One region of the Nitrobacter hamburgensis X14 genome, then DNA from elsewhere that is predicted to be linked to it. Evidence: predicted binding sites of a transcription regulator. Region 1 holds the regulator's gene; each other region holds the start of a gene.

Region 1 (3,280 bases):
TAGTGGTCCTTTGATTCTAACCTTCGCAAAGGTACCTGCTCACACAGGATACGAATGTTAGAATCGGCCCACTGGAAACCTGGGAGAATATGGTCATGGCCCTGATGGCAGTCGCCGACGCCCTTGCGGCTGTTCTCGCCGGAGTCGAACCGCTTCCGGAAGAAGCGGTCGATCTCGAGGCCGCGCATCGCCGGGTGCTGGCGCGCGACCTCCCCTCGCGCCGGACCCAGCCGCCGGTGGCGATGTCGGCGATGGACGGCTACGCGGTGCGCGCGGCGGACATCGCGACGATTCCAGCGCGGCTGCATGTGATCGGCGAGATCGCCGCGGGACGGCCGCTCGAGCGGGCGCTGGGGGCCGGCGAAGCTCTGCGGATTTTCACCGGAGGCGTGGTGCCGGACAGCGCCGATACCGTCGTGATCCAGGAGGACACCGAACGCGACGGCGACGACGTCGTCGTCAGGGAAGCCACCGCGGCCGGAAAGAACATCCGCCCTGCCGGCGTCGATTTTCACGAAGGCGACGTGTTGCTGCGCGCCCGCAGCCATCTCACCGACCGCCATCTCTCCCTTGCTGCCGGCATGAACTATCCGGACCTGCCGGTGCACCGACGCCCAAAAATAGCCGTGCTCGCCACCGGCGATGAACTGGTTTTGCCGGGCACGACGCCCGGTCCAGGCCAAATCGTCCTATCCAACGGCTACGCGCTTCGTGCGCTCGCCCGGGGCGAAGGCGCCGAGGCGATCGACCTCGGCGTCGCCGCCGACACCATGGAGGCGACGAGGGCCGCGATCCGCCGCGCCCGCGAGAGCGGCGCCGACATTCTCGTCACCACAGGCGGCGCGTCGGTCGGAGACCATGACCTCGTCAAGCGCGCGCTGGAGGCCGAAGGCGTGGAGATCGCGTTCTGGCGGATCGCGCTCCGGCCCGGCAAGCCGATGATGCACGGACGGCTCGGCGCGATGCGCGTGATCGGCCTGCCCGGCAACCCCGTCTCCTCCTACATCTGCGCGTTCCTGTTCATGGTGCCGCTGATTCGCGCGTTGTCGGGTCGTCAGGATATCCACCATCGCATTGAACGAGCGGTGCTCGGCAGCGATGTCGCCGCCAATCAAGCCCGGCAGGATTATCTGCGCGCCCGGCTCGCGCACTCGCCCGACGGGCTGCCGATCGCGACACCGGTCGGGCATCAGGACAGTTCGCTGATGGGAAATCTCGCGGCAGCGGAAGCACTCGTGGTCCGCGCACCGCTTGCGCCTGCCTCAAGTAAAGGCGAGCCCTGTGCCGTGATTAAGCTCTCGCTGTCGTAAAACCTCGCTTTGTTGACGTTAAATTAAACAGTTGCGGAACACATATCGAACATATAGTGTCCGTTCATGATTTGTTTCGGATACTCATGCCGCTAGGCATAAGGCTCCAAGCCTGACGCCCCGGAATCGGACGGCAGGCACCATCAATCGGGGACTGGTCGGGATGCTCACGCGCAAACAGTACGAACTCCTGCGTTTTATCAACGAACGGCTGAAGGAATCCGGCGTGCCGCCCTCGTTCGATGAAATGAAGGATGCGCTCGATCTGCGCTCGAAGTCCGGTATCCATCGCCTGATCACCGCGCTGGAGGAGCGCGGCTTCATCCGCCGCCTGCCCAATCGCGCCCGCGCCATCGAGGTCATCAAGCTGCCGGAGGTCGCCGGTAACGGCGGCGGCCGTCGCGGTTTCACGCCGAGCGTCATCGAGGGCAATCTCGGCAAGGTCCGCCCGAGCGGCGGCGGTGTCGTCGACGATGCAGAACGTCCGGTCGCCGTTCCGGTGATGGGTCGTATCGCGGCCGGCACACCGATCGAGGCGCTGCAGACCCGGAGCCACACCATCAGCGTGCCGCCCGACATGCTCGGCTCCGGCGAGCACTACGCGCTCGAGGTGCGCGGCGACTCGATGGTCGAGGCCGGAATCCTCGACGGCGACATGGCGCTGATTCAACGCAACGAGACTGCGGAAACCGGCGACATCGTGGTTGCCTTGATCGACGACGAGGAGGCAACGCTGAAGCGCTTCCGCCGCCGCGGCGCCTCGATCGCGCTCGAGCCCGCGAACACAGCTTACGAGGTTCGCATCCTTCCGCCCAACCGCGTCCAGATCCAGGGCAAACTGATCGGCATCTATCGCAAGTACTGATTCTTGCAAGTTTTCGAGCGAAGTGGGTACCGGTTCGCGGGAAGAAAACGCGTCAAATCAAAATCATAGAGCCCGCTTCTGATTCCATCAGAAGCGAAGGCTCTAATCGGCGGCAGAGCGTTCAATCGTCCGGCTGGAGATCGTCAGCCGCGGGCGTGGCATCGACCGGGCGCGCCGGCGCCGATCGGGAGCCGATGCGCGTCGGCTTGTCACCGCCGACAGCGGGCGACCAGGGCCGGTCGACATGATCGGGCCTGACGGCATCGACGACAAAATGGTGTTTTGCGCCGTCTGAGACTCGCCGCAGCTCCAGGGCGCCTTCCCGCCGCAGCCTGTCCTGATCGATCACCTGCGCAAGACATCCCTCGGGAGCCTGCCACGGCGTCACCATCACCTCCGCCCGCACGCAGTCGTCCTCCATGGCGTCCGCGCGGCGCGCCAGCGCGACAATTCCACCCCCCACTCACCTTAACCACGCAGCCACCGTCGTCGCATGAGACGCCCTCCGCAAAGGTGGAGTCGGCAGGCTGACGCCCGTCCGCATCAGCGGCCAGCCATTCCCTGACCGTAAAGTTATCCTTGCCCGTGCGGAGGGAGACGCAGCCGCCCGTCCCCGCCCCGCACGCCGACGTTATGACCGTCGGCGGAGATCAGAATATCCGGCTGCTCCACCGCAAGCGACCATGCGATCGCCAGCCCGATGATGGCCGCTCCGCTCCAGCGCAGCGGCGTTCTGAGCAGTCCGAGCAAGATGATGCCCGCGGTCGCGGCGATCAGCGGCCCGGTTCCGAACGCCGCCATGCGGCCGATGGCGCCGGGCAGCGCCGCCACCCATTGCGTGACCACGATCATCCATTCGATGCCGATATCCATCAGCCGCCAGAACACGCCGTCAAAGCCGAACGGCATCGCAGCCAGTCCCAGAAGCCCGGCCGGCATCACCAGCGCCGAGACCACCGGCATTGCCAGCAGGTTTGCGACCACGCCGTACGGTGTCACGCGATGAAAATGGAACGCGGCATATGGCGTCGTCGCAAGTCCGGCGACGAACGACGCCAGTGCCAGCGTGACGATTTCGCGGCCGCCCCACAGCGCCGCCCGCGCC
Region 2 (3,280 bases), 2.1 Mb from region 1:
GCCGAGCGCGACGAACCACGGCGCCTTCACCGGATCGGTCGAGGCCAGCAGCAGGATCGCCGCGATCAGAAGCAGTTGCGAGAAGACGAGCCAGCCGCGGCGGCGGCCGAACCGCCGCGTCAGCAGCGGAATGTGCAGGGCATCGACCAGCGGCGCCCACAGAAACTTCAGCGTGTAGGGTGTGCCGACGAGGACGAACAGACCGATGGCGCGCAGGTCGATGCCGGACTCCGTCATCCATATCTGCAGCGTCGATCCCGACAACGCCAGCGGCAGGCCGGACGAGAAGCCGAGCAGCATCACAATGAGAACGCGCGGTTGCAGATAGACCGCAATGCTCTCGCGCCATGACGCGCGCGGGGCGGCGTCGGATCCATTCGGCGGGGCGACGGTGGTGTCCGGAGCAGTCATGTCGCATGTGCTAGCAGATTCGGCCTCTTTCCCCTCTCCTCTTGTGGGAAAGCGCGAAAGCTTACTCACCCGCCTGGATTTTGCGGCCGAACTGCGGCGGATACAGCTCCGGCTCGCCGGGCTTGACGATCCGCGGCGTCTCCGTAGCTGCCTCGTCCTTGCTGAAATCGAGTTCCTCGATCCTCACTGCGCGCTTGTCGATCTTGCCGACCGAGATCAGGACCTGCCTGACATCCTCGCTGACCTGATCGAAATGGCTGCCGAGCCTGCTGACCCGGTCGCGCAGGCGCTCGACGTCACCCATCATGCTCATGACCTCGGTCCGCACCTTGTCGGCGGCATCGCGCATCCGCGCGTCCTTGAGAAGCTGCTGCATCACCTGGATCGCCAGCATCAAAAGCGATGGCGACACCAGCACGATCCGGGCGCGATAGGCCTTCTGGATCACATCGTCGAAGGCGTCATAGATCTCGGCATAGACCGACTCCGACGGCACGAACATCAGGGCGTTATCCTGGGTCTCGCCCGGGATCAGGTATTTTCCGGCGATATCGTTGACGTGTTTCATGACGTCGGCGCGCAGCCGCTGGCTTGCGAACTTCCTTTCGTCGTCGGTGCGGGCGTCGTGGAGCGCCGTCATGGCCTCCAGCGGGAATTTCGCGTCGATGCAGAGGGGGCGCTGGTCGGGGAGGAAGATCACACAGTCCGGCCGCTTGCCGTTCGACAGCGTGTACTGGAAGGCAAACGAGTCTTTCGGCATGCCGTCCTGCACGATCGCTTCCATCCGCGCCTGTCCGAATGCGCCGCGCGACTGCTTGTTGGCGAGCACCTCGCGCAGCGTCGTCACCTGCGCCGTCAGGTCGGTCAGGTTCTTGTGCGCATTGTCGATAATCCCGAGCCGCTCGTGCAGCACGCGCAGGCTGTCCATGGTGTTGCGCGTGGTCTATTCCATCGACTGGCCGACCCGATGGGTGACCGAATCGAGCCGCTCGCTGACGGCGCGCGCCATCTCCGCCTGGCGCCCCGCGAGCGCCCGACCCATGGCGTCGACGCGGCCGGTGGCCTCGGCCTGCGCGCGCATCATGTCGCCGAGACGGTCCTCCAGTTCGTCGGCGCGGCTCGCCTGCGCCAGCGCCATTTCGGTTCCCCGGCGACCGGAGCGCGCGATCACAATGGCGATAATCAGCAGCAGCACCAGCGCCAGCGCGCCGAATGCGATCAGCACGCCGCCTGCTCGCACTGGTACGTCGGCCAGCATGAAAAGGATCTGGTTCATCCGGCCCTTGTAGCCGATTCGGCGGCCGATACGAACAAAGAGAGAACATATTGGGTTAACGAAAGCCCGATTTTTATGGTTAACACATGCTTAACGACCCGAAATCGCCATGGATTGACCGCGGCAGACCGGGGGATTACATCGCCCGCCATGGCTATTCGCGAAATAATCATTCTGCCGGACAAGCAGTTGCGTCTGGTTTCGAGGCCGATCGAAACGGTCACGCCGGAGATCCGCAAGCTTGCCGACGACATGTTCGAAACCATGTACGACGCACCGGGCATCGGGCTTGCCGGCATCCAGATCGCGCAACCGTTGCGCATCATCACCATGGACCTCGCCAGGCGCGACGAGGAGGGCGAACTCACGCCGCGGCCGCGCATCTTCATCAATCCGGAAATCCTGTCGGCGTCCGAGGAACTCTCGACCTACGAAGAGGGCTGCCTGTCGATCCCCGAATATTACGAGGAGGTCGAACGGCCGGCGCGGGTGCGTGTTCGCTTCACCGATCTCGATGGCAAGGTGCACGAGGAGGATGCCGAGGGGATCTACGCCACCTGCATCCAGCACGAGATCGACCATCTCAACGGCGTGCTGTTCGTCGATCACATCTCGAAACTGAAACGCGACCGCGTGGTGAAGAAGTTCACCAAGGCTGCGAAGCTCGCCGCGAAATAGTCTCGCAAACAGATCGGCTCGTTCATGCCGCTTCGCCTGATCTTCATGGGCACGCCGGAATTCGCGGTGCCGACCCTGCTGCAGCTCATCGCCCATGGCCATGAGATCGCGGCCGTATACACCCGCGAGGCCAGGCCCGCGGGCCGCGGCATGAAGCTGCAACCGAGCCCGGTGGCGCGGGAAGCGCATCGCCTCGGCATCCCCGTGCTGACGCCGAAAACGTTGAAAACTCCCGCCGCGCTGGATGAATTCCGCTCGCATGGCGCCGATGCCGCCGTGGTCGTCGCCTACGGCATGATCCTGCCGCAGGCGATCCTCGATGCGCCGCCGCTCGGCTGCTTCAACCTGCACGGCTCGCTGCTGCCGCGCTGGCGCGGTGCCGCGCCGATCAACCGCGCCATCATGGCGGGGGACGCTGAAACCGGCGTCATGGTCATGAAGATGGATGCCGGCCTCGACACCGGCGACGTCGCCATGGCCGAGCGGATCGCCGTGACCGATGCGATGACGGCATCCGATCTCCATGACGCGCTGGCGCTGCTCGGGGCCGATCTCATGGCGCGTGCGATGGCCGCGCTGGCGCGCGGCGGCTTGCAACTGACGAAACAGAGCGAGCACGGCGTTACCTACGCCGCAAAAATCGACAAGGCCGAGGCGCGCATCGACTGGAGCAGGCCCGCGCGCGACGTGCTGCGCCACATTCATGGCCTGTCGCCGTTTCCGGGCGCTTGGTGCGAGATGCTCGTCGATGGCGAGCAAGTGCGCGTGAAGATCTTGCGTTGTGGGGTCGTGAAAGGCCCCGGCGAACCCGGTGAGCTGCTCGACGATCGGCTGACCATTGCGTGCAAGGATGGCGCGATCCGCGTCCTTGAATTGCAGCGCGCCGGAAAGCCGCCGATGAAGGCCGACGCCTTT
Region 3 (3,280 bases), 1.4 Mb from region 1:
AGCGCACGCCGTACTTGCGCAAGCTGGCGCGCGACGGCTGATCGAGATCTTTCATTTCGGCGGCGATCCTCGAGCGCTCCAGCACGCCGAGCGCCTCGATCAACTGGAATGCAATGCCGCGCGCGATGCCGGTCACATCCTCCGCCTTGGACAACTCGAACAGCGGCCCGAGCAGCTTTTCGATATGGGTCTTCAGCCACAGATCGAGCCGCGCCTGTACCGCATCGCGCGGTGCACCGGTCAGCCGTTCATCGGAAATGATCCGCAGCCGCGGATGCAGCACGTCGTCCGCGGCGGCCAGTCGCGCCACGGCATCACCGGTCCAGCGAATGGTGCCGTCCGAGGTCAGCACGAACTGATCGTCCGGTGCGCCGGACAGTTTTTCGGCGCGCGCCTCGATTTCGCCGGCCAGCGCCTTTTGCGCGACCGCCTGCAAGGCCTTGGCCTCCGAGCCGGCCTCTGCCGCATCCGGCGCGAAAGTAAATCCGTCGAGACGGCCGATCACATGGCCCTCTACGATCACTTCGCCGGTCTTGCCAATTTCCGTATCCAACATCGTGTTTTCCCGCAGGCGGCGCATCAATACACTGGTCCGACGGTCAACGAAACGCTCCGTGAGCCTTTGGTGCAGCGCATCTGACAATTTATTTTCGACTTGGCGCGAAATTCCCTGCCAGTGCTCGGGATCGGCCAGCCAGTCGGGGCGATTGGCAACAAAGGTCCAGGTCCGAATTTGCGCAATCCGCCCCGACAGGGTGTCGATACCGCCGTCGATGCGGTCGGCCTGGGCTATCTGGGCCGCGAACCAGTCGTCAGGAACCCGGCCCTTCCGCATCAGGAAACCGAACAGTGTCGTGACCAGTTCGGCGTGGGCGGCCGGCGCGATCTTGCGATAGTCCGGAATCTGGCAGGCATCCCATAACCGCTCCACCGCCGCCGCGCCATGCGCCATGGCGCGCACGTCGACATCGCGCGCGGCGTGATCGAGCACGCGCAGGTCCTCGGCGATCGGCGCGCGGGTCAGCGCCTCGTGCGGGGGTGTCAGCGCCAGCGACACCTGCAGCGCGCCGAGCGAGGAGAAATCGAGATCGGAGTTGCGCCACTGCAGCGTCTTGACGGCCTCAAACGTGTGGTTCTGCAGCGCATTCACGAGTTCGGGCTCGAACGGCGCGCAGCGCCCGGTGGTGCCGAAGGTGCCGTTGCGGGTGGCGCGGCCGGCGCGGCCGGCAACTTGCGCGAACTCCGCCGGCGTCAGCCTGCGAAACTGGTAGCCGTCGTATTTGCGGTCGGAGGCGAAGGCGACGTGATCGACGTCGAGATTAAGGCCCATGCCGACCGCGTCGGTGGCGACGAGATAATCGACGTCGCCGGACTGGAACATCGCGACCTGCGCGTTGCGGGTGCGCGGCGACAGCGATCCCAGCACCACCGCCGCGCCGCCGTGCTGGCGGCGGATCAGTTCGGCGATGGCGTAGACTTCGTCCGCCGAAAACGCGACGATCGCGGTGCGGCGCGGCTGTCGGGTGATCTTGCGGTCGCCGGCGAACTCAAGCTGCGACAGCCGGGGGCGGGTGACGATGCTCGCGCCCGGCAGCAGCCGCTCGATGATCGGACGCATGGTCGCGGCGCCGAGCAGCAGCGTCTCGTCGCGGCCGCGCCGGTGCAGAATGCGATCGGTGAAAACGTGGCCGCGCTCGAGATCGGCACTGATCTGGATTTCGTCGACGGCGAGGAACGAGACGTCGAGGTCGCGCGGCATCGCTTCCACAGTCGAAACCCAGAAGCGCGGCCGCGCCGGCTTGATCTTCTCCTCGCCGGTGATCAGCGCGACGGAGTCCGGGCCGGCGCGGTCGGCAATCTTGTTGTAGACCTCGCGGGCAAGCAGCCGCAGCGGCAGGCCGATGATGCCGGAGGAATGCGCCAGCATCCGCTCGATCGCGAGATGGGTCTTGCCGGTGTTGGTCGGACCGAGCACCGCCGTCACGCCCGTACCGGGCGCGCGACCGTTGCCGGGCGGGGATATCGAAGACGAAAAGGCCATGTGTTCCGAGGGTTTTCGCGGCGCTGGCGATCAGATGTGTTTCACAATGCGACGCTTGCAGGGCCGCGGCTTAAGCTTTGGAACGAGTCCGGAACGAATCGCGCCCGAATCGCTGACTCCCGATATCTCCGGCTTCGTTCACCGCAATATCTCGCGTTCGGATCGACAGGCGGCACTAGATCAAGTTCCGACGACATCAACAAGAGCGGTTATTTCTCCTAAATTATGAATCCACCGGACGCATGATCATGCAGCAGGAGTCAACAGGATTCCCAAACTCAAAGCAGTGCACGAAGCCGACCACGAGCGCCGAAACCCGCGGCTAATGGGCCTTGGCAGCGGCGCGCGGCGGCATGGCGGTCGTGATGAACTGGGTCGCTTCCAGCTTGCCTATGCCGAGCGGTGTCGGAATCGTCAGGCGATAGGGTACCACAACGCGCGTGCCGGCGATCGGCGCCAGCCAGAGTTCCATGTTGCGCTGAGCGGCGAGATATTTGATCGCGAAACGGTCGGGGACGTAGCCGGAGATCGGCGAGAAATAGATCGAGCAGACCACGACCGGGCCATGATAGCCCTTTTCAGACTTCACCGTTTCCATGCGCTTGAAGTCGAGGCGCAGGTCGTAGCGCATGCGGCCGTCGAAGATCCCGGTCGTAGCGTGACAGGCTTCCGGACCGAGCGGATCGGCGGTGCCGGGCACCCGCAGCAGCGTTGCGCTCATCGGATCGAACACGCCGCGCTTGTGCGCATCGGTGACCGGAATGCGCTTGGCATCGACCGGCGGGGTCGGCTCGATGACGAAATCCTTCACATTGCCGCCGGCCAGCGACATGCGAATGGTCTCGGACTTCTTCGACGACGAGATGGTCGCGGTATAGTTCGCGGGAACCAGCGCGCCGTTGACGACGCGGCCCTGCGAGGTGCCAGTGCCGGTGCCATGAGCAAACGCCTTGAGAATTCCGGTGGCGCCGCCGTCTGCCGCGGCCGAATACTGATCATCGAGGATGTCGACCGCCCAGGTGCCGGTGCCGACAAGAATCCCGGCCAGGGTGACGTCATAGTGAGCTTCGAGCTTGCCCTGCGCGGCTGCCGGACCCGTCATCGCCAACATCGCGGCAAGGAGTGCGAGCGATGCGCCAGCCAGGGTCCGAAGCGAAGCGAGCATCGACCGGGGCAACGTCATTCGGGAGAAGCTCACTTAAAGGGTGGTCCTGCACGTCACGGTTCGGGCTCACGCGG

What was found. Region 1 encodes LexA, which represses DNA repair genes until DNA is damaged. Its sites were predicted from a motif close to TGTTCNNNNTGTGTTCNG; they were not measured.
Region 2: def (peptide deformylase) is a predicted target of LexA. The motif match lies at 1,718-1,735, and genes of this name have one in related genera.
Region 3: NHAM_RS02610 (helicase-related protein) is a predicted target of LexA. The motif match lies at 2,120-2,137, and genes of this name have one in related genera.

Annotation. Positions count from the first base shown of each region.
Region 1 is NC_007964.1:1,928,492-1,931,771, reverse strand. It holds gene NHAM_RS08845 (molybdopterin molybdotransferase MoeA) at 96-1,310, shown strand; gene lexA (transcriptional repressor LexA) at 1,474-2,175, shown strand; partial or broken gene NHAM_RS08835 (ComEC/Rec2 family competence protein) at 2,297-3,280, opposite strand, start outside.
Region 2 is NC_007964.1:4,064,452-4,067,731, forward strand. It holds gene NHAM_RS18935 (AmpG family muropeptide MFS transporter) at 1-411, opposite strand, end outside; partial or broken gene NHAM_RS18940 (DNA recombination protein RmuC) at 473-1,687, opposite strand; gene def (peptide deformylase) at 1,838-2,365, shown strand; gene fmt (methionyl-tRNA formyltransferase) at 2,390-3,280, shown strand, end outside.
Region 3 is NC_007964.1:555,366-558,645, reverse strand. It holds gene NHAM_RS02610 (helicase-related protein) at 1-2,041, opposite strand, end outside; gene NHAM_RS02605 (DUF3108 domain-containing protein) at 2,364-3,224, opposite strand.